Regions from separate parts of the Streptomyces sp. NPDC014676 genome, predicted to be linked through region 2. Evidence: predicted binding sites of a transcription regulator. Region 2 holds the regulator's gene; each other region holds the start of a gene.
The links. The regulator HrcA, encoded in region 2, represses chaperone genes, less so after heat shock. The targets are predictions, from matches to a motif close to TTNGCACTCNGNNNNNCNGAGTGCNAA.
Positions count from the first base shown of each region.

Region 1: groL (chaperonin GroEL) is a predicted target of HrcA. The motif match lies at 2,706-2,732, and genes of this name have one in related genera.
Region 3: groES (co-chaperone GroES) is a predicted target of HrcA. The motif match lies at 2,537-2,563, and genes of this name have one in related genera.

Region 1 covers NZ_JBIBZI010000006.1:381,008-385,908, forward strand. Annotated here, with positions in the region: gene ACF1DX_RS19840 (NADH:flavin oxidoreductase) at 1-325, opposite strand, end outside; gene ACF1DX_RS19845 (hypothetical protein) at 484-837, shown strand; gene groL (chaperonin GroEL) at 920-2,542, opposite strand; gene ACF1DX_RS19855 (cold-shock protein) at 2,911-3,114, opposite strand; gene ACF1DX_RS19860 (ubiquitin-like small modifier protein 1) at 3,545-3,820, opposite strand; gene thrC (threonine synthase) at 3,941-4,901, opposite strand, start outside.
Region 2 covers NZ_JBIBZI010000001.1:521,379-526,279, reverse strand. Annotated here, with positions in the region: gene ACF1DX_RS02370 (16S rRNA (uracil(1498)-N(3))-methyltransferase) at 1-116, opposite strand, end outside; gene ACF1DX_RS02365 (nitronate monooxygenase) at 113-1,186, opposite strand; gene dnaJ (molecular chaperone DnaJ) at 1,429-2,565, opposite strand; gene hrcA (heat-inducible transcriptional repressor HrcA) at 2,565-3,581, opposite strand; gene ACF1DX_RS02350 (MBL fold metallo-hydrolase) at 3,752-4,486, shown strand; gene ACF1DX_RS02345 (DUF3097 domain-containing protein) at 4,521-4,901, shown strand, end outside.
Region 3 covers NZ_JBIBZI010000002.1:696,188-701,088, reverse strand. Annotated here, with positions in the region: gene ACF1DX_RS07575 (methyltransferase domain-containing protein) at 1-594, opposite strand, end outside; gene ACF1DX_RS07570 (polysaccharide deacetylase family protein) at 685-1,614, shown strand; gene ACF1DX_RS07565 (polysaccharide deacetylase family protein) at 1,611-2,408, shown strand; gene groES (co-chaperone GroES) at 2,710-3,018, shown strand; gene groL (chaperonin GroEL) at 3,167-4,792, shown strand.

The DNA of each region.
Region 1 (4,901 bases), on a different contig from region 2:
TCGTGCCGCCCGCCGCGTGCACCGCCTCGGCGACCTTCGCCCAGCCCGCGAGCTGCTCCTCCCCGTGGAACCGCGGCACCCGGTCGCTCTGCCCGGCCGACTCGTGGCCGACGTACGTGCCCTCGGTGACGATCAGACCGACACCGGCCGCGGCACGACGGGAGTAGTACGACACCACGTCCTCACCGGGCACACCGCCCGGCGAGAACATCCGGGTCATCGGCGCCATGGCGATGCGGTTGGGGACGGTCAGGCCGTTGATCGTGACGGGCCGGGAGAGAATCGCGGCCGCTCGGGCGGCGGTGTCCGGGGCGGTGACGGTCACGTGGGGGCTCCTTCGCTTCGAATACCGGTCGGTATGTGTACGTGCATTAAATGCACGTACAGTGCCAACCGGGAAGCGAGGAGGGGCATTCCCCTTCGGGCCCCGGGCGTGACTCCGGTCACGGGACGCCTTCCCGCGCACCGGGGTACGGTCGCCCGGTGAGAACACGCCTTCTGCGTTTCGGCCTCTACGCGGACGACGAAGGGCTGGCGTGGGCCGGCTCGGTCGTCGACCGGGCCATGGCGCCCCGGAGCGCCCGGATCGTCGGCCGGGACGTCGTCCGCACGCTCCCCGGCAGCGGGATGACGACCGCCGACCTCTACGACCACCTGGCGGAACAGTGGGCCTGGGAGCACCCGGGCCGAAGCGGCGGCGCACGGGAACCGGTCGAGCTGCGCGTCCGCCTGGTGTGCTCGCTGCGGACCTGGCGGGCGGTCCGCAAGGCGGTGCTGCGGGGTCTGTGCCCGCAGGGCACGGCACCGCACGTCTGCCGCGTGCCGTGGTGCGCCTGAAACGCCCGAGGGCGGCACCCCCTGTCGGAACAGGGGGTGCCGCCCTCGGGCGTACGACGGACGGATCCGATCCTCGAAGGGATCAGAAGTCCATGTCACCGCCCGGCATGCCGCCGCCGGCCGGGGCCGCGGCCTTCTCCGGCTTGTCGGCGATGACGGCCTCGGTGGTGAGGAACAGCGCGGCGATGGAGGCGGCGTTCTGCAGCGCGGAACGGGTCACCTTCGCCGGGTCGATGATGCCCTCGGCGATCATGTCGACGTACTCGCCGGTCGCGGCGTTCAGGCCGTGGCCGACGGGCAGGTTGCGCACCTTCTCGACGATGACGCCACCCTCGAGACCACCGTTGACGGCGATCTGCTTGAGCGGGGCCTCCAGGGCGAGCTTCACGGCGTTGGCGCCGGTCGCCTCGTCACCCTCGAGGTCCAGCTTCTCGAAGACCGTGGAGGCCTGGAGCAGGGCCACGCCACCACCGGCGACGATGCCCTCCTCGACGGCCGCCTTGGCGTTGCGCACGGCGTCCTCGATGCGGTGCTTGCGCTCCTTGAGCTCCACCTCGGTGGCGGCACCGGCCTTGATGACCGCGACACCGCCGGCGAGCTTCGCCAGGCGCTCCTGCAGCTTCTCGCGGTCGTAGTCCGAGTCGCTGTTCTCGATCTCGGCGCGGATCTGGTTCACGCGGCCCTGGACCTGGTCGGCCGAGCCCGAACCGTCGACGATGGTGGTCTCGTCCTTGGTGATGACCACCTTGCGGGCCTTGCCCAGCAGGTCGAGGGTGGCGTTCTCCAGCTTGAGGCCGACCTCCTCGGAGATGACCTCGCCGCCCGTGAGGATGGCGATGTCGCCGAGCATGGCCTTGCGGCGGTCGCCGAAGCCCGGGGCCTTGACGGCGACGGACTTGAAGGTGCCGCGGATCTTGTTGACGACCAGGGTCGACAGGGCCTCGCCCTCGACGTCCTCGGCGATGATCAGCAGCGGCTTGCCCGACTGCATGACCTTCTCCAGGAGCGGGAGCAGGTCCTTGACGTTGGAGATCTTGGAGTTCGCGATCAGGATGTACGGGTCGTCGAGGACGGCCTCCATACGCTCCATGTCGGTGGCGAAGTACGCCGAGATGTAGCCCTTGTCGAAGCGCATACCCTCGGTGAGCTCCAGCTCCAGACCGAAGGTCTGGGACTCCTCGACGGTGATGACGCCTTCCTTGCCGACCTTGTCCATGGCCTCGGCGATCAGCTCGCCGATCTGGGTGTCGGCGGCGGAGATGGAGGCCGTGGAGGCGATCTGCTCCTTGGTCTCGACGTCCTTCGCCTGCTCCAGCAGGGCACCGGAGACGGCCTCGACGGCCTTCTCGATACCGCGCTTCAGGGCCATCGGGTTGGCGCCGGCGGCCACGTTGCGCAGACCCTCGCGCACCAGGGCCTGGGCGAGGACGGTCGCGGTGGTCGTACCGTCACCGGCGACGTCGTCCGTCTTCTTGGCGACTTCCTTGACCAGCTCGGCGCCGATCTTCTCGTACGGGTCCTCGAGCTCGATCTCCTTGGCGATGGACACACCATCGTTGGTGATCGTGGGGGCGCCCCACTTCTTCTCGAGGACGACGTTGCGGCCCTTGGGGCCGAGCGTCACCTTGACGGCGTCCGCGAGCTGGTTCATGCCGCGCTCGAGGCCGCGCCGCGCCTCCTCGTCGAACGCGATGATCTTGGCCATGTGAAGTGGTCCCTCCAGGACTGGGGGTGATTCCTTCGGACCGCGCCCGCGCCCGCGACGGACGGCTCGCCGACCCCGTGGTTCCTTGCCCCACACGGCCCGCGGGCCTCACCGACCCGGTCCTTCGTTGTCACTCTCACCTTCAGAGTGCTAACGCCAATGATTAGCACTCGACCCATGCGAGTGCAAGCGCCCATGGGGAGTACACGGGGGCGCCCGGCCACCCGCGGACGCCCCTCGGCCGCCCGCGGACACGGTTCAACCACCCACGGGCACCGCTCGGCCGCCCGCGGGCACGGCGAAGGGCCCGCACCCCTGAGGGGTGCGGGCCCTTCGCCGGCAGAAGATGCTTGCGGCTGGTAGCGCGTTCAGGCGCTGAGACGAACCATGTCGGCCTGTGGGCCCTTCTGACCCTGCGAGATCTCGAACTCGACCCGCTGGCCTTCTTCGAGGGTGCGGTAGCCGTCCATCTGAATCGCGCTGTAGTGGACGAAAACATCCGCACCACCGTCGACCGCGATGAAGCCGTACCCCTTCTCCGCGTTGAACCACTTGACGGTGCCCTGAGCCATGCCTAACTCCCCTATTACTGGCCCTTGCACAGATCCGCACTTCGCGGATCCGGGTCAGACCTCACCCCCCAACGGTTGGGGGCGTGCGCCGGAACGCGTCGACCGCGGCTGAATGTATCTGTCCAACTGCCGTCTGCAACAGGTCAATCGGACGAGAAATCTGGACGACGCCGGTCCGGAATGTGGCGAGAATTCGCCTTAATCCAGGGCAAGTCGGGCCACGCAAAGGCCGCAAATGCCGCGGAGAGTGCCCGCACTTTGGCTACATCCAGTCGGGCCCGCGGCAGGAATTCAGTGTTTCCGATCAAGAGATCAGGAGCGCTTTCCCCAACTCTACCGCGCTCAATCCCATGGAATTGCCCCCTCCGCTTCTCTCACGGAGGGGGCCGCATCCTCAACGTTCGGTCATCGTCATTACCGAAGGTAATGATCAGCCGCCGGCCACCGCCGGAATGATCGACACGCCGGCCCCGTCCGGGGTGGCCGTCTCGAGCCCCTGCTCGAACCGCACGTCGTCGTCGTTGACGTAGACGTTCACGAACCGCCGCAGCTTGCCCTGGTCGTCCAGCACCCGGGCGGCGATCCCGGTGTGGTTCTTCTCCAGGTCCGAGATGACCTCGCCGAGGGTGGCCCCCTCGGCGGCGACCTCGGCCTGCCCACCGGTGTAAGTACGCAGGATGGTAGGGATTCGAACAGTAACGCTCACTTTGAAACCTCCGGTCAGGTGACGTACCCAGGGGCGCGGGGCTGTATTGATATGCGGCTACCGCCGCGTGGGCGCGACCAGCCCCCATCGGCCCGCGGACGAGAACGGTGAGAAGGGCCCCTAGGCGAGTCCGGCCTCACGGAACGACTCAAGGCTCGGACGGATCGTCGCAGTCATCCCCGTGCCGGCCACCGCGTCCAACGTCTTCAGACCATCCCCGGTGTTGAGCACGACCGTGGTCAGAGACGGGTCGAGCACCCCGCTCTCAAGCAGCTTCTTCGTCACGCCGACCGTGACACCCCCCGCGGTCTCCGCGAAGATCCCCTCGGTGCGCGCCAGCAACTTGATCGCATCGACGATCTGCCCGTCGTTCACGTCCTCCACCGCCCCGCCCGTCCGGCGGGCGATGTCCAGCACGTACGGCCCGTCCGCCGGGTTCCCGATCGCCAGCGACTTGGCGATCGTGTCCGGCTTCTGCGGACGGACGACGTCGTGCCCCGCCTTGTAGGCGGTGGACACCGGCGAGCACCCCTCGGCCTGCGCGCCGAAGATCTTGTACGGCCTGTCCTCGACCAGCCCCAGCTTGATCAGCTCCTGCAGCCCCTTGTCGATCTTCGTGAGCTGCGAGCCGGACGCGATCGGGACGACGATCTGGTCCGGGAGCCGCCAGCCGAGCTGCTCGCAGATCTCGTACGCGAGGGTCTTGGACCCCTCCGCGTAGTATGGCCGCAGGTTGACGTTGACGAAGCCCCAGCCCTCGCCGGCCGGGTCGCCGATCAGCTCGGAGCAGAAGCGGTTCACGTCGTCGTAGTTGCCCTCGATGCCGACGAGTTCACCGCCGTAGACGGCGGCCATGACGACCTTGCCCTGCTCCAGGTCGTGCGGGATGAACACGCAGGACCGGAAGCCGGCGCGGGCCGCTGCGGCGCCGACGGCGCCGGCGAGGTTGCCGGTGGAGGAGCAGGAGAGGGTGGTGAAGCCGAAGGCGCGGGCGGCCTCGATGGCCTGGGCGACGACGCGGTCCTTGAAGGAGTGCGTCGGGTTGCCGGAGTCGTCCTTGACGAACAGCTTGCCGGCGTCG
Region 2 (4,901 bases):
TCACCGGCCCGCAGCCGCTTCACGGAGACGGCGTGCCGCCCCTCGGGGCCGTCGAGCACGTACCGGCCTCCGCCGCCCGCGTCGAAGTGGTCGACGACGAACACCGGCGCGGTCATCGGGCGCCTCCCGCCGACAACGCCGCCCGGGCGGCGGCCAGTTCGGCGGCCAGCACCTCCACCAGTTGCCCGGCGGGCAGCTCGCGGGCCATCCGGTGGCCCTGTCCCGCCCACAGCGCCAGGCCCTGTGCGTCGCCGGCCTTGGCGGCGGCCTTGCGCAGGGGCGCGGTGAGATGGTGGACGTCCGGGTAGGCGGCGGGCGCGTACGGGCCGTGCTCGCGCAGGAAACGGTTGACCAGGGCGCGGGCCGGGCGGCCGGAGAAGGCGCGGGTCAGCTCGGTGCGCGCGTACAGGGGGTCGGTGAGGGCCCGCTTGTGCAGGGCGTGCGCGCCGGACTCGTGGGCGGCGACGAAGGCCGTGCCGAGCTGGGCCGCGGCGGCGCCGGCCGCGAGGACGGCGGCGATCTGGCCGCCGCGCATGATGCCTCCGGCGGCGACGACCGGGATGCCGACCGACTCCCGGACCTGGGCGACGAGGGAGAGCAGTCCGACGCCGGAGCCGTCCGTCTCCGGGACGTCCCGGTGGGTGCCCTGATGGCCGCCGGCCTCTACGCCCTGCGCGATCACCGCGTCCGCGCCGGCCCGTTCCACGGCCTGGGCCTCCTCCGCGGTCGTGGCGGTGACCAGCGTGAACGTACCCACGCGGCGCAGGGAGTCCAGGACCTCGCGGGCCGGCACGCCGAAGTGGAACGACACCACCGGCACCGGGTTGTCCAGCAGCACGGCGAGTTTGGCGTCGTAGCCGTCGTCCCGGCCGCTGTCGGGATCACCGAGCCGGGTCTCGTACCAGGCGGCCTCGCCGGCCAGCTGGTGGGCGTAGACGCCGACGGCGGCCGGGTCGGCCGTCTCCGGCTGCGGGAGGAAGAGGTTGACGCCGAAGGGCCGGGAGGTCAGTCCCCGTAGCTGCTTGATCTCCTGGTACATCCCGTCCGCGGTCTTGTACCCGGCGGCCAGGAAACCGAGCCCGCCCGCCTCGGACACGGCCGCGGCGAGCTGCGGCACGGAGACACCGCCCGCCATGGGTGCCTGCACGATCGGGTGCGGGCAGATATCGGTCAGTACGGAGGACATGACGGCATGTTGTCACGTCCCCCGCCCCACACCGAATCTGCCCTTCCCCTTGGCATAAGCCACTTTTCGACAGGACGGCGGAGACAGCGTCAGCGCCCGTCGAACACGTGCCTCAACGCCCGTTGAAGGCATCCTTCAACCGCGAGAACAACCCTTGCTGCCCCGACTGACTGTGCCTGCCCGGGGGACAACCCCCGGACCCCCGGCAGCAAACCACCCCCCGCACACCCGGCACCAACCGGTCAACGCCCGTTGAAAGCATCCTTCAACCGCGAGAACAACCCCTGCTGCCCCGGCTGGAACTGCCCCGTGGGCCGTTCCTCGCCCCGGAGCTTGGCCAGTTCGCGGAGCAGGCGTTCCTGTTCCGGGTCGAGCTTGGTCGGGGTCTGGACCTCGACGTGGATGATCAGGTCGCCCCGGCCGCCGCCGCGCAGGTGGGTGACGCCCCGGCCGTGGAGCGGGATCGACTGGCCGGACTGGGTGCCGGGCCGGATGTCGACCTCCTCCATACCGTCCAGCGTCTCCAGCGGCACCTTGGTGCCGAGGGCCGCCGCGGTCATCGGGATGGTGACCGTGCAGTGCAGGTCGTCGCCGCGCCGCTGGAACTGCGCGTGCGGCAGCTCGTGGATCTCCACGTACAGGTCACCGGCGGGACCGCCGCCGGGCCCGACCTCGCCCTCGCCGGCCAGCTGGATCCGGGTGCCGTTGTCGACACCGGCCGGGATCTTGACCGTGAGGGTTCGCCGGGAACGGATGCGGCCGTCGCCCGCGCACTCCGGGCACGGGGTCGGGACGACCGTGCCGAAGCCCTGGCACTGCGGGCAGGGACGGGACGTCATGACCTGGCCCAGGAAGGACCGCGTGACCTGCGAGACCTCACCGCGGCCGCGGCACATGTCACAGGTCTGCGCGGTGGTGCCCGGAGCCGCGCCCTCGCCGCTGCACGTCGTGCAGACGACGGCCGTGTCGACCTGGATGTCCTTGGTCGTGCCGAACGCGGCCTCGTCGAGCTCGACGTCGATGCGGATCATCGCGTCCTGGCCCCGGCGGGTGCGCGAGCGCGGCCCGCGCTGCGACGCCGTGCCGAAGAACGCGTCCATGATGTCGGAGAAGTTGCCGAAGCCACCGGCCCCGAAACCGCCCGCGCCGGCGCCGCCGGTCTGCGAGAGGGGGTCGCCGCCGAGGTCGTAGACCTGCTTCTTCTGCGGGTCCGACAGCACCTCGTAGGCGGCGTTGATCTCCTTGAACCGCTCCTGCGTCTTGGGATCAGGATTGACGTCCGGATGCAGCTCGCGGGCGAGCCGCCGGAAGGCCTTCTTGATCTCCTCCTGCGACGCGTCGCGGCGTACGCCGAGTACGGCGTAGTAGTCCGTGGCCACTACGACTCCGCCAGGATCTGTCCGACGTACCGTGCCACTGCGCGTACCGCTCCCATCGTTCCCGGGTAGTCCATGCGGGTCGGTCCGACCACGCCGAGCTTGGCAAGAGCCTCGCCGCCCGAACCGTAGCCCACCGACACGACGGACGTGGAGTTGAGTCCCTCATGGGCGTTCTCATGACCGATACGGACGGTCACGCCCGGATCCTTCGCCTCACCGAGCAGCTTGAGGAGCACGACCTGCTCCTCCAGCGCCTCCAGGACGGGCCGGATCACGAGAGGGAAGTCATGTCCGAAGCGGGTGAGATTGGCGGTGCCGCCGATCATCAGCCGCTCCTCGTTCTCCTCGACGAGCGTCTCCAGGAGAGTGGAGAGCACCGTCGAGACCGTACCGCGGTCGTCCGCCTCGAAGGCCTCGGGGAGGTCCTCGACCAGGCTCGGCACATCGCTGAACCGGCGGCCGGCGACCCGGCTGTTGAGCCGCGCCCGCAGATCCGCCAGCGACGACTCGCCGAACGGCGCCGGGCAGTCGACCATCCGCTGCTCGACCCGCCCGGTGTCCGTGATCAGCACCAGCATCAGCCGCGCGGGGGCGAGGGACAGCAGTTCCACGTGCCGCACCGTGGAGCGGGTCAGCGACGGGTACTGCACGACGGCGACCTGCCGGGTGAGCTGCGCGAGCAGCCGTACGGTCCTGGCCACCACGTCGTCGAGGTCGACGGCGCCCTCGAGGAAGTTCTGGATGGCCCGCCGCTCGGGCGGGCTCATGGGCTTGACGCCGGCCAGTTTGTCGACGAACAGCCGGTAGCCCTTGTCGGTGGGGATGCGCCCGGCGCTGGTGTGCGGCTGGGCGATGAAGCCCTCGTCCTCCAGGGCCGCCATGTCGTTGCGCACGGTGGCCGGGGAGACGCCGAGGTTGTGCCGCTCGGTGAGGGCCTTGGAGCCGACGGGCTCCTCGGTGCCCACGTAGTCCTGGACGATGGCGCGCAGCACCTGGAGCCTGCGTTCACTGAGCATCGCGCACACCTCCAGAAGCCTTCAGCGCGGTACCTTCCCTGTCCGCCTGGCACTCTTCGCACGCGAGTGCCAGACCTCCCCGCCCAGTGTACGGCCGGGGGGTACGCACCGGGCAAGGCCGGTCCCCGCGCCGTCGCGCCGGGCGGCGTCGTCCCCGATAGCGTCCCGTCATGACCGTGACTTGGGAAGAGTCGGGATGGGAGCAAGTGGCGCCCGGGGTGGGACGGTACCGGCTGCCGGGGTGGGACTGCACGGCGGGGCTCGTCGTGGGCGCGGAGGGCGTGCTGCTCGTCGACGCGGGTTCCGGGCTGGGCGAGGGCGCGTGGTTGCGGGCACAGGCGCAGGCGCTCACCGGTCGCCGTGTGACGCATCTCGCGCTCACCCACCCCCACTTCGACCACGTCCTCGGGGCGGCGGCGTTCGCGGGCGCGGAGGTGTTCGGCGCGGTGGGCATGGAGACGGTACTGACGGCGCGCGGGCGTGCCGAGCTGCGCGCGGACGCGGTGCGGTGGGGGCTGGACGCGCGGGTGGCGGAGGAGGCCGTGGACGCGCTGGTCCCGCCGCGGCACGCGGTGTCCGGCGAGTGGACGCTCGACCTCGGCCCGGTCGGTGGCCGGCAGGTCCTGCTGGCGAACGTGGGTCCCGGGCACACCGCCCACGATCTCGCGGTCCTCGTCCCCGGTGATCCGGAGGTGGTGTTCTGCGGCGACCTGGTCGAGGAGTCGGGCGAACCGCAGGCCGGCCCCGACGCCGTACCGTCGCACTGGCCGGCCGCGCTGGACCGGCTCCTGGAGCTGGGCGGCGAGGACGCGCGGTACGTCCCCGGTCACGGAGCGGTGGTGGACGCGGCGTTCGTACGCCGTCAGCGTGACGCCCTGGCGGCCCGTTTCGGCGTGTCGGACTGATCACGGCGGGCGCGTTCCTCGTATCGTCGTCAGAATGCGCCAGTACTCCGCCGATCTGACCCCTCCGTGGAAGAAACCGCAGCCGGTCCCCGAGGTCGCGGCCGAGCCGGGCCTGGTGGTGGAGGAACCCGGCACCGGCTTCTGCGGCGCGGTGATCCGCTGCGAGGCGGGCACGGTGACGCTGGAGGACCGCTTCGGCAAGCACCGGGTGTTCCCGCTGGAGCCGCGGGGCTTCCTGCTGGAGGGGCGCGTGGTGACGTTGGTGCGGCCGGCCGCCGGTCCTCGGCGGCCCGCCCGTACGGCGTCCGGCTCGGTGGCCGTCCCCGGCGCGCGGGCGCGGGTGGCCCGCGCGGGGCGCATCTACGTCGAGGGGCGGCACGACGCGGAGCTGGTGGAGAAGGTGTGGGGCGACGAC
Region 3 (4,901 bases), on a different contig from region 2:
TGCCCCGAGCGCGGCGGACACGGCCCAGGACAGGGGAGGGGAGTAGGCCTCCGGATCGAAGATCCGGCCGCGCTTGGAGGAACGCCGGGCGGGGTCGACGAACACGGCGTCGTACCCGGCCGTGTCCACCTCCGTCACATCGGCCTCGCGCACCTCGATCAGGCCGGCGAGACCGAGCGCGTCGGCGTTGGCGCGGGCCGCCTCGCAGGTCAGCGGGTCACGGTCGACGGCAAGGACCCGGATCCCGGCGCGGGCGAACGCGATCGCGTCGCCGCCGATGCCGCAGCACAGGTCGGCGACGGACCGCACCCCGAGCGCCCGGAGACGCTCGGCCCGGTACGCCGCCACACTCGCCCGCGTCGACTGCTCCACCCCGTTGGGCGTGAAGAACATCCGCCGCGCGTCCTCCGCCCCGAACTTGGCCACCGCGCGCTGCCGCAGCCGCGCCTGGCCGAGCGCGGCCGACACCAGGTCGGCGGGGTGCTCGCGGCGCAGCCGGGTGGCGACGGCGAGTTCGTGCGCCGGGTCGGTGTCGCGGACCTCGTCGAGGAGGGCGCGGCCTTCGGGGGTGAGGAGGGGGGCGAGGTGGTTCACCGGGTCATTGTGGGCCAGTCGGTGGACCGTGTGCCTCCGGCCGCGGTGTCGGGCCGGGTTCCCGGTGGCGGACTGCGAGGATCCGGCACCATGCGAGCAGTAGGACAAAACGATAAAAGGTGGCCGTTCGGTGGTGTACGGATCGGCCTCGCGGTACTCGCTCTCGCCTCCCTCGCCTCCGGCTGCGGACCGGGCGGCGACGGTGGCGCCCGGGTCGAACCGGCGGGCGGCCAGCAGCCCCTGAAGGCGCCCCCGGCCCGCGCGCTCGACGCCTACGCCACCCGGCTGCGCGCGGCGCACACCGCGCGGGTCGCCGCCGCGAAGCGCTGGGGACTGAAGAAGGTGCCCCTGACCGCCCCGTCGCCCCCGGCGAAGAAGCCCAGGATCACCACCCGCGACGGCTTCGAGGTCGACGGCCACCGCCGCCTGGAACTCCCCCCGGTCTTCACCACCGTCCCCACCGACGAGAGGATCCTCTTCCTCACCATCGACGACGGCGCCGAGAAGGACCCCGCGTTCCTGCGGATGATGAGCGAGCTGAAGATCCCGTACAGCGCCTTCCTCAGCGACTACCTCGTCAAGGAGGACTACGGCTACTTCAAGGAGATGCGGGACCGGGGCGTCGCCCTGCACAACCACACCCTCCGCCACCCCTACCTGCCGGCCCTGTCCTACGCCCGCCAGAAGCGCGAGATCTGCGGCATGCAGGAGGTCATCGAGGAGCGCTACGGCGAGCGCCCCGTCCTCTTCCGCCCGCCCTACGGCAACTACGACAAGGCCACCCTGCGCGCCGCGAAGTCCTGCGGGATCACCCACGTCCCCCTCTGGAACGAGGAGGTCTTCGTCGACCACTGGGAGTACCGCGAGTGGGACCGCGACCTGCACCCCGGCGACATCGTCCTCACCCACTTCCGGGGCCGCGAGGACTGGAAGGGCACGATGCCGGACATGATCCGCCGCTTCCTGGACAAGGTCACGGCGGAGGGGTACGCGGTGGCCCGCCTGGAGGACTACCTGTGAGGGTCCGTCTCCTGGCCGCCGTCGCCCTGTTGCTGGCCGCGATCGCCGGATGCGGTACGGGGGAGGGGGCGGGCGACGGTGCGGGCCGCCGGTCCCCCGGAGCCGGCCCGGCGCCGGAGGCCGGTGCCCTCCCGCCCGTCGTCGACCGCGTCCCCACCCGCGACAGGGTCGTCTTCCTCACCTACGACGACGGCGCCGAACGCGACCCCCGCTTCATCGACCTGGTGCGCGAGCGCCGGCTCCCCGTCAGCCTGTTCCTCACGGACACGGTGGCCGGCCCCGGATACGCGCACTTCGCCCGCCTGCGCTCGGTCGGCGCGAGCCTGCAGAACCACACCCTCGACCATCCCGCCCTGCGCGGCCTGCCGTACGCCGGCCAGCGCGCCGAGATCTGCGGCCAGCAACGCAAGCTCACGTCCCGCTTCGGCGTCCGCCCCCGCCTCTTCCGCCCGCCCTACGGCACGTACGACACCACCACCCTGCGGGCCGCCGCCGACTGCGGCATCGAGACGGTGGTCCTGTGGCGGGCCACCCTGGAACCCGACGGCCACCTGACGTACACCGACGGCCCCCACCACCCGGCCCCCGGCGACATCATCGCCGTACCGTCGGGCGAGGCCCCGCCGCTGTCACTGACGGAACGGACGACACGGCTGCTGGGGGAGCTGGAGGAACGGGGTCTGAAAGTGGACAGGCTGGAGGACTACGTCGGCCGCATCGGCCCGTCGGCGGTTCCTGGCGAGCACCGCTCACCCCTCAGCCCGTCTGGGGGTGCCCCCTCTGGGGGAGTTTGAGGACGAGGCCCGTTCAGGGCCGAAGGGGGACCTGGGGGCGCAGCCCCCAGTGGACGGTCACCACAACACGGGCAAGCTCCACACCCCGGTGTGAACAACGCCCCCACCCCACGACGCGCCGCCGGCAATTGGCACTCCGCTTGACCGAGTGCTAATCGCAGTCATAGTCTCAGGTCTGGCACTCCCCCCTGGAGAGTGCCAAACACGCGACGGGCAGGTCCGGCACCCGCGACGACGGATCCACCTGGTCGCCACCTCAGACAGTTAACCCCGTGAGATCTCCGAAGGGGGAGGTCGGATCGTGACGACCGCCAGCTCCAAGGTTGCCATCAAGCCGCTCGAGGACCGCATCGTGGTCCAGCCGCTCGACGCCGAGCAGACCACGGCTTCGGGCCTGGTCATTCCGGACACCGCCAAGGAGAAGCCCCAGGAGGGCGTCGTCCTGGCCATCGGTCCGGGCCGCATCGAGGACGGCAAGCGCGTCGAACTCGACGTGAAGGTCGGCGACGTCGTTCTGTACAGCAAGTACGGCGGCACCGAGGTCAAGTACAACGGCGAGGAGTACCTCGTCCTCTCGGCCCGCGACGTCCTCGCGATCGTCGAGAAGTAAGGGAGATCCGGGGGTCACCCCGGACGACCCGACCTCGTAGCAAGCACTTTTGCTCGAACCACTGCGCCCCTGGCCCCAGCATCCGACAAGGACCGGGCGCCCGGGGCGCAGTGATTTCACCCAGAATTCCGAGAGGGCTCCCGCTGCCATGGCGAAGATCCTGAAGTTCGACGAGGACGCCCGTCGCGCCCTCGAGCGCGGCGTCAACAAGCTTGCCGACACGGTGAAGGTGACGATCGGTCCGAAGGGCCGCAACGTCGTCATCGACAAGAAGTTCGGCGCCCCCACCATCACCAACGACGGTGTCACGATCGCCCGCGAGGTCGAGATCGAGGACCCGTACGAGAACCTCGGCGCGCAGCTGGTGAAGGAGGTGGCGACCAAGACCAACGACATCGCGGGTGACGGTACGACCACCGCCACCGTGCTGGCCCAGGCGCTGGTCCGCGAGGGCCTGAAGAACGTCGCCGCCGGTGCCTCCCCGGCGCTGCTGAAGAAGGGCATCGACGCGGCCGTCGCCGCGGTCTCCGAGGACCTGCTCGCCTCGGCCCGCCCGATCGACGAGAAGTCCGACATCGCCGCCGTCGCCGCGCTGTCCGCCCAGGACCAGCAGGTCGGCGAGCTCATCGCCGAGGCGATGGACAAGGTCGGCAAGGACGGTGTCATCACCGTCGAGGAGTCCAACACCTTCGGCCTGGAGCTGGACTTCACCGAGGGCATGGCCTTCGACAAGGGCTACCTGTCGCCGTACTTCGTCACGGACCAGGAGCGTATGGAGGCCGTCCTCGACGACCCGTACATCCTGATCACCCAGGGCAAGATCTCCTCCATCGCGGAGCTGCTGCCGCTGCTGGAGAAGGTCATCCAGGCCAACGCCTCCAAGCCGCTGCTGATCATCGCCGAGGACGTCGAGGGCGAGGCCCTGTCGACCCTGGTCGTCAACAAGATCCGCGGCACCTTCAACGCGGTCGCCGTCAAGGCCCCCGGCTTCGGTGACCGCCGCAAGGCGATGCTGCAGGACATGGCCGTCCTCACCGGCGCCACGGTCGTCTCCGAGGAGGTCGGCCTCAAGCTCGACCAGGTCGGCCTGGACGTGCTGGGCTCCGCCCGCCGCGTCACCGTCACCAAGGACGACACCACGATCGTCGACGGCGGCGGCAACAAGGAGGACGTGACCGGTCGCGTCGGCCAGATCAAGGCCGAGATCGAGACCACCGACTCCGACTGGGACCGCGAGAAGCTCCAGGAGCGCCTCGCGAAGCTCGCCGGCGGCGTGTGCGTCATCAAGGTCGGCGCCGCCACCGAGGTGGAGCTGAAGGAGAAGAAGCACCGTCTGGAGGACGCCATCTCCGCGACCCGCGCCGCGGTCGAGGAGGGCATCGTCTCCGGTGGTGGCTCCGCTCTGGTCCACGCCGTCAAGGTCCTCGAGGGCAACCTCGACAAGACCGGCGACGAGGCCACCGGTGTCGCGGTCGTCCGCAAGGCCGCCGTCGAGCCGCTGCGCTGGATCGCCGAGAACGCCGGCCTGGAGGGCTACGTCATCGTCTCCAAGGTCGCCGAGCTCGAGAAGGGCAGCGGCTACAACGCCGCCACCGGCGAGTACGGCGACCTGGTCAAGGCCGGCGTCATCGACCCGGTCAAGGTGACCCGCTCCGCCCTGGAGAACGCCGCCTCCATCGCCTCCCTGCTGCTCACGACCGAGACCCTGGTCGTCGAGAAGAAGGAAGAGGAAGAGCCGGCCGCCGCGGGCCACGGCCACGGCCACTCCCACTGACGACGTAAGGTCACCAGAACCTGAGCGAAGGCCCGGCACCCCGCACGCGGGGTGCCGGGCCTTCGCCGTGCTCGCGGCCGTACGGCGGACGGCGCGCGGTGCACGGCGG